4 regions of the Pantoea alhagi genome follow, and region 3 is predicted to be linked to each of the others. Evidence: predicted binding sites of a transcription regulator. Region 3 holds the regulator's gene; each other region holds the start of a gene.
The links. The regulator PurR, encoded in region 3, represses purine synthesis genes. The targets are predictions, from matches to a motif close to CANGCAAACGTTTGCNTG.
Positions count from the first base shown of each region.

Region 1: the regulator PurR is predicted to act here: its motif matches at 1,363-1,380, upstream of purT (formate-dependent phosphoribosylglycinamide formyltransferase).
Region 2: the regulator PurR is predicted to act here: its motif matches at 1,882-1,899, upstream of guaB (IMP dehydrogenase).
Region 4: the regulator PurR is predicted to act here: its motif matches at 1,482-1,499, upstream of B1H58_RS00110 (amino acid aminotransferase).

Region 1 covers NZ_CP019706.1:3,402,197-3,405,587, reverse strand. The annotation lists gene B1H58_RS16050 (tellurite resistance TerB family protein) at 1-617, opposite strand, end outside; gene B1H58_RS16045 (YebG family protein) at 943-1,284, opposite strand; gene purT (formate-dependent phosphoribosylglycinamide formyltransferase) at 1,424-2,602, shown strand; gene B1H58_RS16035 (bifunctional 4-hydroxy-2-oxoglutarate aldolase/2-dehydro-3-deoxy-phosphogluconate aldolase) at 2,639-3,277, opposite strand.
Region 2 covers NZ_CP019706.1:2,672,719-2,676,109, forward strand. The annotation lists gene B1H58_RS12510 (glycoside hydrolase family 31 protein) at 1-380, shown strand, start outside; gene xseA (exodeoxyribonuclease VII large subunit) at 420-1,790, opposite strand; gene guaB (IMP dehydrogenase) at 1,960-3,391, shown strand, end outside.
Region 3 covers NZ_CP019706.1:3,813,177-3,816,567, reverse strand. The annotation lists gene punC (purine nucleoside transporter PunC) at 1-20, opposite strand, end outside; gene punR (DNA-binding transcriptional activator PunR) at 132-1,040, shown strand; gene purR (HTH-type transcriptional repressor PurR) at 1,076-2,101, opposite strand; gene cydH (cytochrome bd-I oxidase subunit CydH) at 2,386-2,475, shown strand; gene B1H58_RS17990 (C40 family peptidase) at 2,535-3,353, opposite strand.
Region 4 covers NZ_CP019706.1:24,460-27,850, forward strand. The annotation lists gene ompF (porin OmpF) at 238-1,377, shown strand; gene B1H58_RS00110 (amino acid aminotransferase) at 1,564-2,754, shown strand; gene B1H58_RS00115 (MBL fold metallo-hydrolase) at 2,796-3,391, opposite strand, start outside.

The DNA.
Region 1 (3,391 bases), 410 kb from region 3:
ACATCTACAGGGATCTTCAGCGCATCGCCCAGCTCTTTCAGGTAGCTGCGTTCCATAAAGTGATCGACATCGATAGCCGCACAGCTCAGGAAATAGAGTTCCAGCGCCTCTTCCTCGTTTTTTATTCCCTGCGCCAGCCAGTGCGGGTCCAGTGGACGGTTGATCGCCTGCTGAATCAGCGCCTCCGCCTGCTCGCCGTACCCTGCCTGATGGATATTTTGCTCAATGGCTTTACGTTCCTCGCCATCAATATGTCCGTCGCTTTTTGCAGCAAACACCAGCGCGGTGATTAATCGTTCTGCACGCTGATCCACCGGTGTCGCCTGCTGACCAAACTCAGGCTCACCCTGATGGGCTTCGCGCACCCGCTGCTTGTATTTATTCCACAGCAGAACGCCTGCCGCCGCGCTGCCGCCAATCACCAGCGCATTTTTGCCATATTTGCTTAACAGATTACGGGAAGATTTATTGGAGATAAGCATTCCGGCCAGGCCACCGAGCGCGCCAGGCGCCAGCATTTTACTTAACCCTTCGCTGCCGCCCTGCGCTTTTGCGCCCGCGTTGCCAATTGCCGTATTGCTTAACATTTTTTGCACCTGCTGCAGCCAGTTACTCATAATCTCTCCTTTTTTGATGTGTGCCTTAGTGTGAAGCACCGGACGTCAAGAAGCGTAAGCGAGAGCAAATAGCAGAAAACGCCGCGCCGGATATTTCCGGAGCAGCGTCAGGTGATTAGCAACGGGCCGCTCGCGCCAAAGATCGCCCGTGGTTGAGCGAAAACGCGCCATCGGAGCTGTGGGTCTACATCGCTACATCACCCTGCCTGTCCTGTATAAAACAGGACGGGATGAGACGGGAGCGCTCATCCCACTCTGCTTAAGATCGTTATCAGGAAAGTGTGGCTGATATTCAACAGGCTGCAATGTTAATCAGGCTGGTCAATCAGGCGGCCTTCACTGCGCGTACTTTTTTTGCCGTTTCGTCCTGTGCTTTACCGTCATCTGTTTCCGTTGCGGTAGCTTTCGCGGCTTTTACCGCTGGCTGCGCTTCCGGCAGCTTGCTGGTACGCAAAATGTGCTGAACGGCATCTTTTTGTTCTGCCAGGAACAGCCCCAGTTTTTCCAGTTGCGCTTCCTCCAGTGGCAGTTCACTTTGTATCAGCCAGTCAGTAAAAGCTTCTGCCATATCGAGCATTTTGTCGTATGCGTCTGCTTCTTTTTTACTGGCAAATGTCATTTTTTCTTCACCTTTTCTGACCACAACAAATTTGGTTTCAACAGCCATGACTCACCTCGGGTTATACTGTATTTTTATACAGTATAACAGGCCAAACAGTGAGATCAAGTTTTCCCTGCAGCTGCCAACGCAAACGTTTTCGTATATACTGCGCGCGTTTTTACTCTTCACTTTTCAGGTAGGTACTATGACGATTCTTGGAACTGCGCTGCGTCCGGGTGCGACGCGCGTGATGCTGTTGGGTTCAGGTGAACTGGGCAAAGAAGTGGCAATCGAATGTCAGCGTCTGGGCGTTGAGGTGATCGCTGTTGATCGTTATGCCGATGCGCCGGCCATGCATGTTGCCCACCGCAGCCATGTCATTAATATGCTGGATGGCGAAGCGCTGAAAGCGCTGATTAACCAGGAGCGCCCCGACTTTGTGGTACCGGAAATTGAAGCTATCGCCACCGATATGCTGATTGAGCTGGAGCAGCAGGGACAGCGCGTAGTGCCAGCCGCTCAGGCGGCGCGTCTGACCATGAATCGTGAAGGTATTCGCCGTCTGGCAGCTGAAACGCTGGGCCTGCCTACCTCCAGCTATCGCTTTGCCGACAGTAAAACCGCTTTTATCGCCGCGGCAGAAGAGATTGGTTTCCCCTGCATCATTAAACCGGTCATGAGCTCTTCCGGCAAAGGCCAAAGTTTTATTCGTGATGCGTCACAGCTGGAAAAAGCGTGGGACTATGCGCAACAGGGCGGACGCGCCGGAGCGGGAAAAGTCATTATTGAAGGCGTGGTAACATTTGATTTTGAAATTACCCTGCTTACCGTAAGCGCCGTGGACGGCATCCACTTCTGCGCGCCTGTCGGCCATCGTCAGGAAGATGGCGATTATCGTGAATCCTGGCAGCCGCAGCAGATGAGCCCGCTGGCATTAGCACGCGCTGAGCAGATCGCTGAAAAAGTGGTTAAGGCGCTGGGTGGCTTTGGGTTATTTGGCGTTGAGCTCTTTGTCTGCGGTGATGAGGTGATCTTTAGCGAAGTTTCGCCGCGCCCGCATGATACCGGCATGGTAACGCTGATTTCACAGGATCTCTCTGAGTTTGCCCTGCATGTACGTGCCTTTTTAGGCCTGCCGATTGGGGCGATTCGTCAGTACGGCCCCGCCGCGTCAGCGGTTATTTTACCGGAGCTGCAGAGCAACAATGTCAGCTATAGCGATGTGGAAAAAGCATTAGGTGCCGGTCAACAGCTGCGGCTGTTTGCTAAACCGGACATCGACGGCAAACGGCGCATGGGCGTAGCGCTGGCCACTGCAGAAAGCGTTGAGGAAGCGGTTAGTCGCGCGGTTGCGGCAGCGGCGGCGGTCAGGGTAAGCGGTTAAGGAAACGGCTCTCCCGCGGTGGGAGAGCCATTGTATTTAGCGAGCGCCAGCTACTGCTTCACGTGCCAGCTCGGTAATACGCTGATAGTCGCCCGCTTCCAGCGCATCGTTCGGCACCAGCCAGGAGCCGCCGATGCAGAGTACGCTTTTCAGCGCCAGGTAATCACGATAGTTAGCTGGCGAGATACCGCCGGTTGGGCAGAAACGCACCTGCGGGAAAGGCCCGCCGATCGCCTGTAAAGCTTTTACGCCGCCGTTGGCTTCTGCCGGGAAAAATTTAAATTCGCGCAGGCCATACTGCATCCCGGTCATCAATTCAGAAACGGTGCTGATACCTGGAATTAACGGAACGGTACCTTCTGTGGCCGCCTGCAGCAACGGTTCGGTAATGCCCGGGCTGATAACAAACTGGGCGCCTGCCGCCGTGACTTCCGCCAGCTGCTGAGGATTTATCACCGTTCCGGCACCGACGATAGCGTCCGGCACTTCCTGAATAATGGCTTTCAGCGCATCCATCGCCACCGGCGTGCGCAAAGTCACTTCCAGTACGCGAACGCCGCCCGCCACCAGCGCTTTCGCCATCGGCACCGCATGTTCCAGTTTGTTGACTACAATAACCGGCACCACCGGTCCCGTGGTCAGGATCGCTTCGGCACTCGTTTTCCAGTTTTTCATCGCACTTTCTCCTGTGAGGCCAGCGAACGTTCCGACCACTGGCAATAATGGCGCGCATCCGCGCAGCAAAGGAAACGGACACTACCATACCTGATTTTCACCTCAGGCGTCCAC
Region 2 (3,391 bases), 1.1 Mb from region 3:
GACAGTGGATCACGCTGGATGCACCGCTGGAACGGCTGCCGCTGTTGGTGCGCGCCGGGGCAGGGTTACCGTTGTCGCAGCGGATGGCGCACGTGGATGCGGCGGCGGACGACTGGCGCGAGCTGCGGTTGTTCCCGTTACTGGAAGGGCAGAGCGAAGGAATGATTTTCGAGGATGACGGCGAAAGCCATGCCTGGCGGCAGGGCAATGCGCTTTGGCTGCGCTGGCGCATCTGTTGTAGTACGACGCGCATTGAGCTGAATGTGGAGCGGGAAGGACGCTATCAGCCCGCCTGGCGACGTTTAACTGTTACGCTGCCGCCCGATGAGCAGCGCCAGCTTTGGATTAACGGCGAGCTTACTTCAGCCTATCATCTGTAGTTGAACGGGTAACAGGCCATTCAGGCGCGTAATGGAGCGTTAGGTTTGCTTCTTACGCGCTTTTTTCAATAGTGTAATGGTTTTCACTTCACTCTCTATCCAGCCATCCTGCAGTCGGGTTTGCAACGTTTCGCCAGGCTGTATCTGTCGGGTCTTTTTAAGCACTTCGCCTTGTGGCGTTTGCGTCACGCTAAAGCCGCGCGCCAGCGTCGCCAGCGGGCTAACGCCTTCCAGATGCGCCACCAGCACACCAAAATGTTGTTTCTCTGCACTCAGCCGCTGCTGCATCGCCTGCGTCAGGCGATAATGCCATTGCTGAAGCTGCTGCTGCGCCCGGTTAATATTGCGTTGTGGCTGCTGGGCCGTCAGGCGCTGCGCCAGACGATCCTGCTGACGCGAGGCGTTACGCAACTGTAGCTGCATCGCCTCGTCCAGCCGACGCTGCAGGCGGAACAGCGTGGTTTGCTGGCGCGCCAGCCGCAGCTGCGGATGCTGTTGCTGCAGACGATGCTGCAAGCGGGTAAAGGTACGCTGCTGCTGGGCAAGATAGTAATCCATCGCCATCTCCAGCCGCGTCTGCTGCGACTGAAGCTGACGCAGCAATTCCACCTGATTACGGCTAACGATTTCCGCCGCCGCAGAAGGGGTGGGCGCGCGCAGGTCGGCGACAAAATCGGCAATAGTCACGTCTGTTTCATGGCCTACAGCGCTGACAACTGGAATACGACTGGCAAAGATAGCGCGTGCCACACGCTCATCGTTAAAGCACCATAAATCTTCCAGCGAGCCGCCGCCACGTCCCACAATCAGCACGTCACACTCATTACGCAGGTTTGCCAGCTCAATGGCACGCACAAGGGCGGCAGGCGCCTCGTTACCCTGTACCACCGTTGGATAGATGATTACCGGTAGCGAAGGATCGCGACGATGCAGCACACGCAGCACATCGTGCAGCGCTGCGCCGGTAGCGGAGGTTATTACTCCAACCTGACGCGCCGGATCGGGCAGCGGTTGTTTATGCTGCTGCTCAAACAGGCCTTCTGCCGCCAGCCGCTGCTTTAACTGTTCAAATTGCTGTTGCAGCAGTCCTTCACCCGCCGGATGCATGCTCTCCACAATCAGCTGATAATCGCCGCGTGGCTCATAGAGCGTAACCGTCGCGCGCACCAGCACCTGTTGGCCATGCTGCGGACGAAAGGTCACGCGCCGGTTGCTGTTGCGGAACATCGCGCTGCGCACCTGAGCGGTATCGTCTTTGAGCGTAAAGTACCAGTGGCCGGAAGCGGGCTGGGTAAAATTGGAGATTTCGGCGCTGAGCCAGATATGCCCCATCTCGCCTTCCAGCAGCTGACGCACCGTGGTGTTAAGGCGGCTAACGGTAAAAATATTGGCGGAAGGAGGTAGCGACATGTGATAGGGATCAAATAATAAATCAGCGAGTTAATTAACCGATACTACATGGCTGATACAGAGGATCAAGACATTTTCTGAAAAAAAGCTGGAGGCAACCGATTACGCCCTGTATAATGCCGCGGCAATATTTTATCTGTTCTCATTCACCCCAGGTTGAGATATTGCCATGCTACGAATCGCTAAAGAAGCACTCACTTTTGACGACGTTTTGCTCGTTCCTGCTCACTCTACTGTCCTGCCTAACACGGCCGACCTCAGTACCCAACTGACCCAAAAAATTCGTCTGAACATTCCAATGCTCTCTGCTGCTATGGATACCGTGACCGAAGCCGGTCTGGCTATCGCACTGGCGCAAGAAGGCGGGCTGGGCTTTATCCACAAAAATATGTCCATCGAGCGCCAGGCGGAAGAAGTGCGCAAGGTGAAGAAACATGAAAGCGGCGTGGTGACCGATCCACAAACCGTACTGCCGACCACAACGCTGCGCGAAGTAAAAGAACTGACCGAGCGTAACGGCTTCGCAGGTTATCCGGTGGTGAGTGATGATAACCGACTGGTTGGCATTATTACCGGTCGTGATGTGCGCTTCGTGACCGATCTGAACCTGCCGGTAACGGCGGTGATGACGCCGAAAGAGCGCCTGGTTACGGTGAAAGAGGGTGAGGCGCGTGAAGTCGTGCTGCAGAAAATGCACGAGAAGCGCGTCGAAAAAGCGCTGGTAGTGGATGAGAGTTTCCGTCTGCTGGGCATGATTACCGTAAAAGATTTTCAGAAGGCCGAGCGTAAACCGCTGGCCTGTAAAGATGAGCATGGTCGCCTGCGCGTTGGCGCAGCGGTAGGTGCCGGTGCCGGTAACGAAGAGCGCGTGGATGCGCTGGTTGCCGCAGGCGTTGACGTGCTGCTGATTGACTCTTCTCATGGTCATTCCGAAGGCGTACTGCAGCGCATTCGCGAAACCCGCGCTAAATATCCCGATCTGCAAATCATCGGCGGCAACGTAGCCACCGGCGCAGGCGCTCGTGCGCTGGCTGAGGCGGGCGTAAGCGCGGTGAAAGTCGGTATCGGCCCGGGCTCTATCTGCACCACCCGTATCGTGACCGGCGTCGGCGTACCGCAGATCACGGCGGTTTCTGACGCGGTCGAAGCGCTGGAAGGCACCGGCGTGCCGGTTATTGCCGATGGCGGCATTCGTTTCTCCGGCGATATCGCCAAGGCGATCGCGGCTGGCGCTTCCTGCGTAATGGTAGGCTCAATGCTGGCCGGTACGGAAGAATCACCGGGCGAAATCGAACTTTATCAGGGCCGCGCGTTTAAATCCTATCGCGGCATGGGCTCGCTGGGCGCGATGTCTAAAGGCTCTTCCGACCGTTACTTCCAGAGCGACAACGCGGCGGATAAACTGGTGCCGGAAGGGATCGAAGGCCGCGTGGCTTATAAAGGTCGCCTGAAAGAGATCGTTCATCAGCAGATGGGGGGCCTGCGCTCCTGCATGGGTCTGACCGGTTGCGCCACCATTGAAGAGCTGCGTACCAAAGCTGAATTTGTTCGCATTAGCGGCGCGGGCATTTCGGAAAGCCACGTGCATGACGTGACCATTA
Region 3 (3,391 bases):
AATCCTTTTGAAGCAGACATCTCTTTCTCATTTATAAGCAGGTGAACAGACGGCGCGAGGGTAAAGGATGTTTTTCTGAATGTGAAACGCTAAAATTTGCCGATTGATATCAAAATTTTTGCAGGCAAAAAATGTGGTCTGAATATGCACTGGAAGTGGTGGATGCCGTAGCACGCAATGGCAGCTTTTCCGCCGCCGCCGAAGAGTTACATCGTGTACCCTCAGCTATCAGCTATACGGTTCGTCAGCTGGAATCCTGGCTGGCGGTGCCGCTTTTCGAACGACGTCATCGGGACGTGGTATTAACGGAGGCGGGAGAGCTTTTTATTCGTGAAGGGCGGGCTGTTATCAAAAAAATGCTGGCCACGCGACGCCAGTGCCAGCAGGTAGCGAACGGCTGGCGCGGGCAGTTAAGCATTGCTGTGGATCGCATCGTTAAGCCGCAGCGTACCCGCCAGCTGGTGCTCGATTTTTACCGACATTTTCCGGATATGGAGCTGCTGATCACGCCGGAAGTTTTTAACGGCGTCTGGGATGCGCTGGCGGATGAACGGGTTGATGTGGCGATCGGCGCGACACAGGCGATCCCGGTGGGAGGGCGCTTCGCCTTCCGCGATATGGGCGCGCTGAACTGGCGTTGTGTGGTTAGCATTGATCATCCTCTAGCCAGCATTACCACTGCGCTACAGGAGGATGATATTCGCCCATGGCCGTCGCTGGTGCTGGAGGATACTTCCCGCGCGTTGCCCCGGCGCACTACCTGGACACTGGATAATCAGCGTCGCCTGGTAGTGCCGGACTGGGAAAGCGCGTTTGATTGCCTGCGTGCCGGGCTGTGCGTGGGCATGGTTCCCGGTCATTTTGCCGCGCCGCTGCTTAAAGCCAGGCAGCTAACGGAGCTGATGCTGCCGGTGCCGTTCCCCGACAGCTTCTGTTGCGTCAGCTGGTCGGAGCAAAGCGATTCACCTGCACTGCGCTGGTTGCTGGACTATCTTGGCGATACGGAAACAATCAACCGGGAATGGCTGCGTGAAGAGTAACAGGCTCAGAAAAGGAGGTTTTCTGAGCCATCGCATTAACGACGATAGTCGCGGAAAGGGCCGTCGGCGACGGAGCGACGTTCAATCAGCGTGGGATGAACCTCTATGGTTTGCGGCTCTTCGCGTTTGCTGGTGATTCTGTCCAGCAGCATATCAAAGGCGGTTTCGCCCAGCTGCTCTTTGGGCTGGTGGACGGTAGTCAGCGCCGGGGTAAAATAGCGAGCGTTGCGCACATTATCGTAACCGATAACCGAAATATCCTGCGGCACGCGCAACCCCATTTCATCCGCTGCACAAATCGCGCCCATTGCCATGATATCCCCGCCGCAGAACACGGCGGTAGGGCGCTGCTTTTGCGCCAGAATTTGCTGCATGGCGCGATAGCCTGACTCAGGTTCGAAGTCACCCTGTACAATCCACTCTTCGCGTACCGGGATGTTGGCCTCATTCAGCGCTTTTACAAAGCCGGCAAAGCGTCCACTACCGGTATTACGTTCCATCTGACCTGGGATCACGCCGATATCGCGATGACCGCGCTCAATCAAATAGCGCCCGGCGAGATAGCCGCCTTCGAAAGCGTTATCCAGCACGGTATCGGTAAAATCGCCGCGGGATTCGCCCCAGTCCATGACCACCATGGGAATATTGCGGTTTTCCTCAAGCATTTTCAGCAGTGCTTCAGGATACTCAGAACACATCACCAGCAGACCATCCACGCGCTTTTGCGCCATCATTGACAGATAAGCCTGCTGTTTTTGTAGATCGTTATGGGCGTTGCCCAAAATCAGGGTATAGCCACTGGCGAAACAGCGCGTTTCTACCGCTTCAATAATTTCAGCAAAATAGGGCGCTTCACTCGAGGTTGCCAGCAGACCGATCGATTTAGTGTGGTTAACCTTCAGGCTGCGTGCGACCGCACTGGGCGAATAGTGTAGTTCTTTGATGGCTGCCCACACGGCCTCACGGGTTTCTTCCGCGACAAAACGGGTTTTATTGATGACGTGCGATACCGTGGTGGTGGAAACGCCGGCACGCTTCGCGACATCTTTGATTGTTGCCATTAAAAAGATACTCCTGCGCCTATCCTAATATTTTGATAAGGCTAATGTTAATCGTTTGCGTCCACATAGCGTTATTCAGCGCGCGTTGAGGTTGTCATTATGCGGGCTGAGGTACGTCTGACTGGCGGGACGTCTTTAAAAAAGGGCTGCCAACGGTGGTTTTTTGTCGTTGCGCAACGCAAGGCGGGGATTCTACCAAGCTGGCGCAAAGAAAACGAGATTTTTACCAGGGAGTATGGGAAAATCTATAACGTTACAATTTATGTGGGTAAAGGAGAGGCCAGATGAACACCGATTTAAAACTATCAATAGGTACTACCGTCGTGGCATTGCTGATGATTATGGCGTTTAGCTTCACTGCCGTTATGCACTGAGCGCCGCGCGAAGTATAAAAAAGCCTGTCATGAGACAGGCTTTTTTGTTGCGCAACGCGTTAGCGAATGGTGCGCGGCGTCATAACGCGACGCGCGCCAACATAGTGCCGCTGCCAGTAATCATCACTAAGCTGGCTAATCTGAATATCTTTACCGGTACGCGGCGACTGGATAAAACGACCATTGCCCAGATAGACGCCAACGTGATCGGCTGCGCCACGGTTATTGATGCGGAAAAACACCAGATCGCCTTTTTCCAGCGCTTCACGGTTAATGGGGGCCGCATCACGCAGATGATACATTTCATTCGCGGTGCGGGGGATCTTGAATTTCACCACATCTTTATAGGCATACCAGACCAGACCGCTGCAGTCGAAGCCGGTATGGGGTGAGGTGCCTCCCCATAAATAGGGCTTTCCTAACTGGCTCATCAGTTTGTTCATCGCGGTTTCACGCGCTTTTTGATAGCGTTCACGGTGCGCTTTGCTCATCTCCAGCGGCCCCCGCCTGGCCGCTGCCGTTTTCTTATCGCCACGCTGGCGACCATAGCGCTGCAAGCCTTTTTTGCTGCTGATTTTCTTGAGGCTGCTTTTTTTCACGCTGGTGGTTTTCACCGATGCGCGGCTTTTTTTTACGCTGGTTGCGGCAACGGCGGCCGGTTTGCTTTTTTTCTTTACTTTGTTTTTTTCAACGCTGGCCGTACGGTTTTTTTTACTGATTGTTTTTACCGTCCGACGCTTGCGGCGGTCATCGTCACGGGCGGCTTTTTTATCAACTTTATGCTGGCTGGCCTTTACCGGGGCCTGCGGTGAGGCATGGGCAACGTTGAAAAACAGTTGAGCCATGGCCAGCATAAAAAGCGTAATCAATAAACGCATGGTGTGGTTACACTCAAAGCGCAGTGATAGCGCAAGGT
Region 4 (3,391 bases), 450 kb from region 3:
ATTTTTGTAAATTTTGAGATATCTCACAAAGTTCCGTTAATTTTACATTTTGTAATACATATTTTCTTTCTGAAACCACTATTAGGGTTTAGTAGCATTTTCGAGGTAGAATTACCTGGCGGCGAATGGAAAGATGCCTGCAGACACAGGAAGACACCAAACTCTGATCAAGCCTTTGTAAATAATTCTTGACGGCAGTGGCAGGTGTCCAAATAACTCCAATGAGGGTAATAAAAAATGATGAAGCGCAACATTCTGGCAGTGGTTATCCCTGCTCTGTTAGCTGCCGGTGCAGCCAATGCAGCAGAAATTTATAATAAAGACGGTAACAAGCTGGATCTGTACGGTAAAGCAGTTGGCCTGCATTACTTTTCTGACGATAGTGGCAATGATGGCGATCAAACTTACGTTCGCTTCGGTTTTAAGGGCGAAACTCAGATCAATGACCAGCTGACCGGTTTCGGCCAGTGGGAATATAACGTTCAGGCAAACAATTCTGAAGGTTCTGACGCTCAGGATGGTAACAAAACCCGTCTGGGCTTTGCTGGCCTGAAATTCGGCGACTTCGGTTCAATCGATTACGGTCGTAACTACGGCGTAGTATATGACGCTATTGGCTGGACCGATATGCTGCCGGAGTTCGGTGGTGATTCAAGTTACTCCGATAACTTCATGAACGGTCGTAGCACCGGTCTGCTGACTTACCGCAACACCAACTTCTTTGGTCTGGTTGATGGCTGGAACTTCGCCGTTCAGTATCAGGGCAAAAACGAGCGTGATGATGCCCGTCGTTCTAACGGTGACGGCTGGGGTGTTTCAACCTCTTATGAAACACCAATCGGTGTAGGCTTTGCAGCTGGCTATAGTGCTAGTGACCGTACTAACCAGCAGAGCACTGGTATTTATAATGTTCAAGACTCCAACGGTAACAACGTGAGTCCAGCAGTTACCCGTACTTATGGTCAGGGTAAAACTGCTGAGTCTTGGGCAACAGCGCTGAAATACGATGCTAACAACATTTACCTGGCAGCTATGTACGGCGAAACGCGTAATGCGACTCCGTTCACTGCTTCCCTGGGTGGTGGTGATAGCGTGTTTGGTTTTGCAAATAAAGCGCAAAACTTTGAAGTTGTTGCTCAGTACCAGTTCGACTTCGGTCTGCGTCCGTCTATCGCCTACGTTCAGTCTAAAGGCAAAGACATTGAAGGTATCGGCGATACTGACCTGATCAAATATGTTGATGTGGGCGCAACCTACTACTTCAACAAAAACATGTCTACCTACGTTGACTACCGTATCAACCAGCTGGATGATGATAACGCGCTGGGTCTGAATACTGATGATATCGTAGCACTGGGCCTGGTTTACCAGTTCTAAGTCCGCCTGCCGCAGAGCATATTGCGCTGCTAAGGTTAAAAAACGGGGCCAAAGGCCCCGTTTTTATTTGCCCTCTTCCCGCACTTCTGTTCACTATTCTTTTTCTCGCAAACGGTTGGCTTTTCAACTTTCTGGCGTTAACCTGAGGCTTCATTTCGCTTTTCTTGAAGCTTACGGACCTCTCACATGTTTGAAAATATCACTGCTGCACCCGCCGATCCCATTCTTGGTTTAGCCGATCTTTTCCGCAACGATGACCGCCCGAATAAAATCAACCTTGGCATCGGTGTCTATAAAGATGAAACCGGGCAAACGCCGGTATTAACCAGCGTTAAAAAAGCCGAGCAGTACCTGCTGGAAAACGAAACCACGAAAAATTATCTCAGCATTGATGGCCTGGCTGACTTTGCCCGCTGCACCCAGACACTGCTGTTTGGACAGGAGAGCGCCATTGTTAGCGCAAAACGCGCCCGCACGGCCCAGACGCCAGGCGGAACCGGTGCCCTGCGCGTAGCCGCCGATTTTTTAGCGACGCAAACCAGCGCAAAACGCGTCTGGATCAGCAACCCCAGCTGGCCAAACCATAAAAACGTCTTCAGCGCTGCCGGTCTCGAAGTATGCGAATATGATTATTATGATGCAGAGAACCATCAGCTCGATTTTGACGCGATGCTGGCCAGCCTGCGTGGTGCTAAAGCAGGAGACGTAGTGCTGTTTCACGGCTGCTGTCACAACCCAACGGGTATTGATCCTACCGCAGAACAGTGGGCCCAGCTGGCGCAGCTGTCAAAGGCGAGTGGCTGGCTGCCGCTGTTTGATTTTGCCTATCAGGGCTTTGCGCGTGGCCTGGAAGAAGATGCCGAAGGCCTGAGAATTTTTGCTGCCTGCCATGAAGAACTCATCGTCGCCAGTTCATACTCCAAAAACTTTGGTCTTTATAATGAGCGCGTGGGTGCCTTTACACTGGTCGCGGCAGATGCCAGCGTAGCCGATACCGCGTTCAGCCAGGTTAAATATACTATCCGCGCAAACTATTCTAATCCTCCGGCGCATGGTGCCGCCGTTGTTGCCACCATTCTTGGTAATGATGCGCTGCGTGCGATTTGGGAGCAGGAGTTAACGGATATGCGTCAGCGCATTCATCGCATGCGTCAGCTGTTTGTGAATACGCTCCAGGAAAAAGGCGCTAACCGCGATTTCAGCTTCATTACACATCAGAACGGGATGTTCTCTTTTAGCGGGCTGAGTAAAGATCAGGTGATTCGCCTGCGTGAAGAGTTTGGCGTTTATGCAGTGAATTCAGGACGTGTTAACGTAGCTGGCATGACGCCAGATAATATGGCCGCCCTGTGCGAAGCAATCGTTGCGGTTTTATAAAACGATGACGTAAAAAATGGGCCTGCGGGCCCATTTTTTATTCAGATTAAAAAAGGATTACTGATACGCTCACGGCCTAAAGTGGATATTGGCCCATGACCAGGAATGAAGGTGATATTATCGCCAAGCGGCAGCAGCTTATTTTTAATGGAATCAATCAGCGCCTGGTGACTACCCTGTGGGAAATCTGTACGACCTACGCCGCCGTTAAAAATAACGTCGCCGGATATCAATAACCGCCCGGCACGGTGATAAAAAACAATATGACCGGGTGTATGGCCAGGACAGTGCAAAACTTCCAACGTCGCATTGCCAACCTGTGCCGTCTCCCCTTCTTCCAGCCAGCGATCGGGCGTAAGCGGCGCGCATTCTGCAAGACCAAACATTTGACTTTGCGTTGGCAAAGCTTCCAGCCAGAAGGCATCGAGTTTGTGCGGCCCGATAATTTCTACGCCATAATAAGCGGCCAGCTCAGCGGCGGCTCCTACATGATCCAGATGACCATGGGTGAGCAATATGGCAGTTATCGTGACCTTCTTCGCTTCAACCTGTTGTTTAATTAATTCCGCATCGCCGCCGGGATCGACCAGCGCAGCCTCAAGCGTTTCACTGCACCAAACTAACGAGCAGTTCTGCG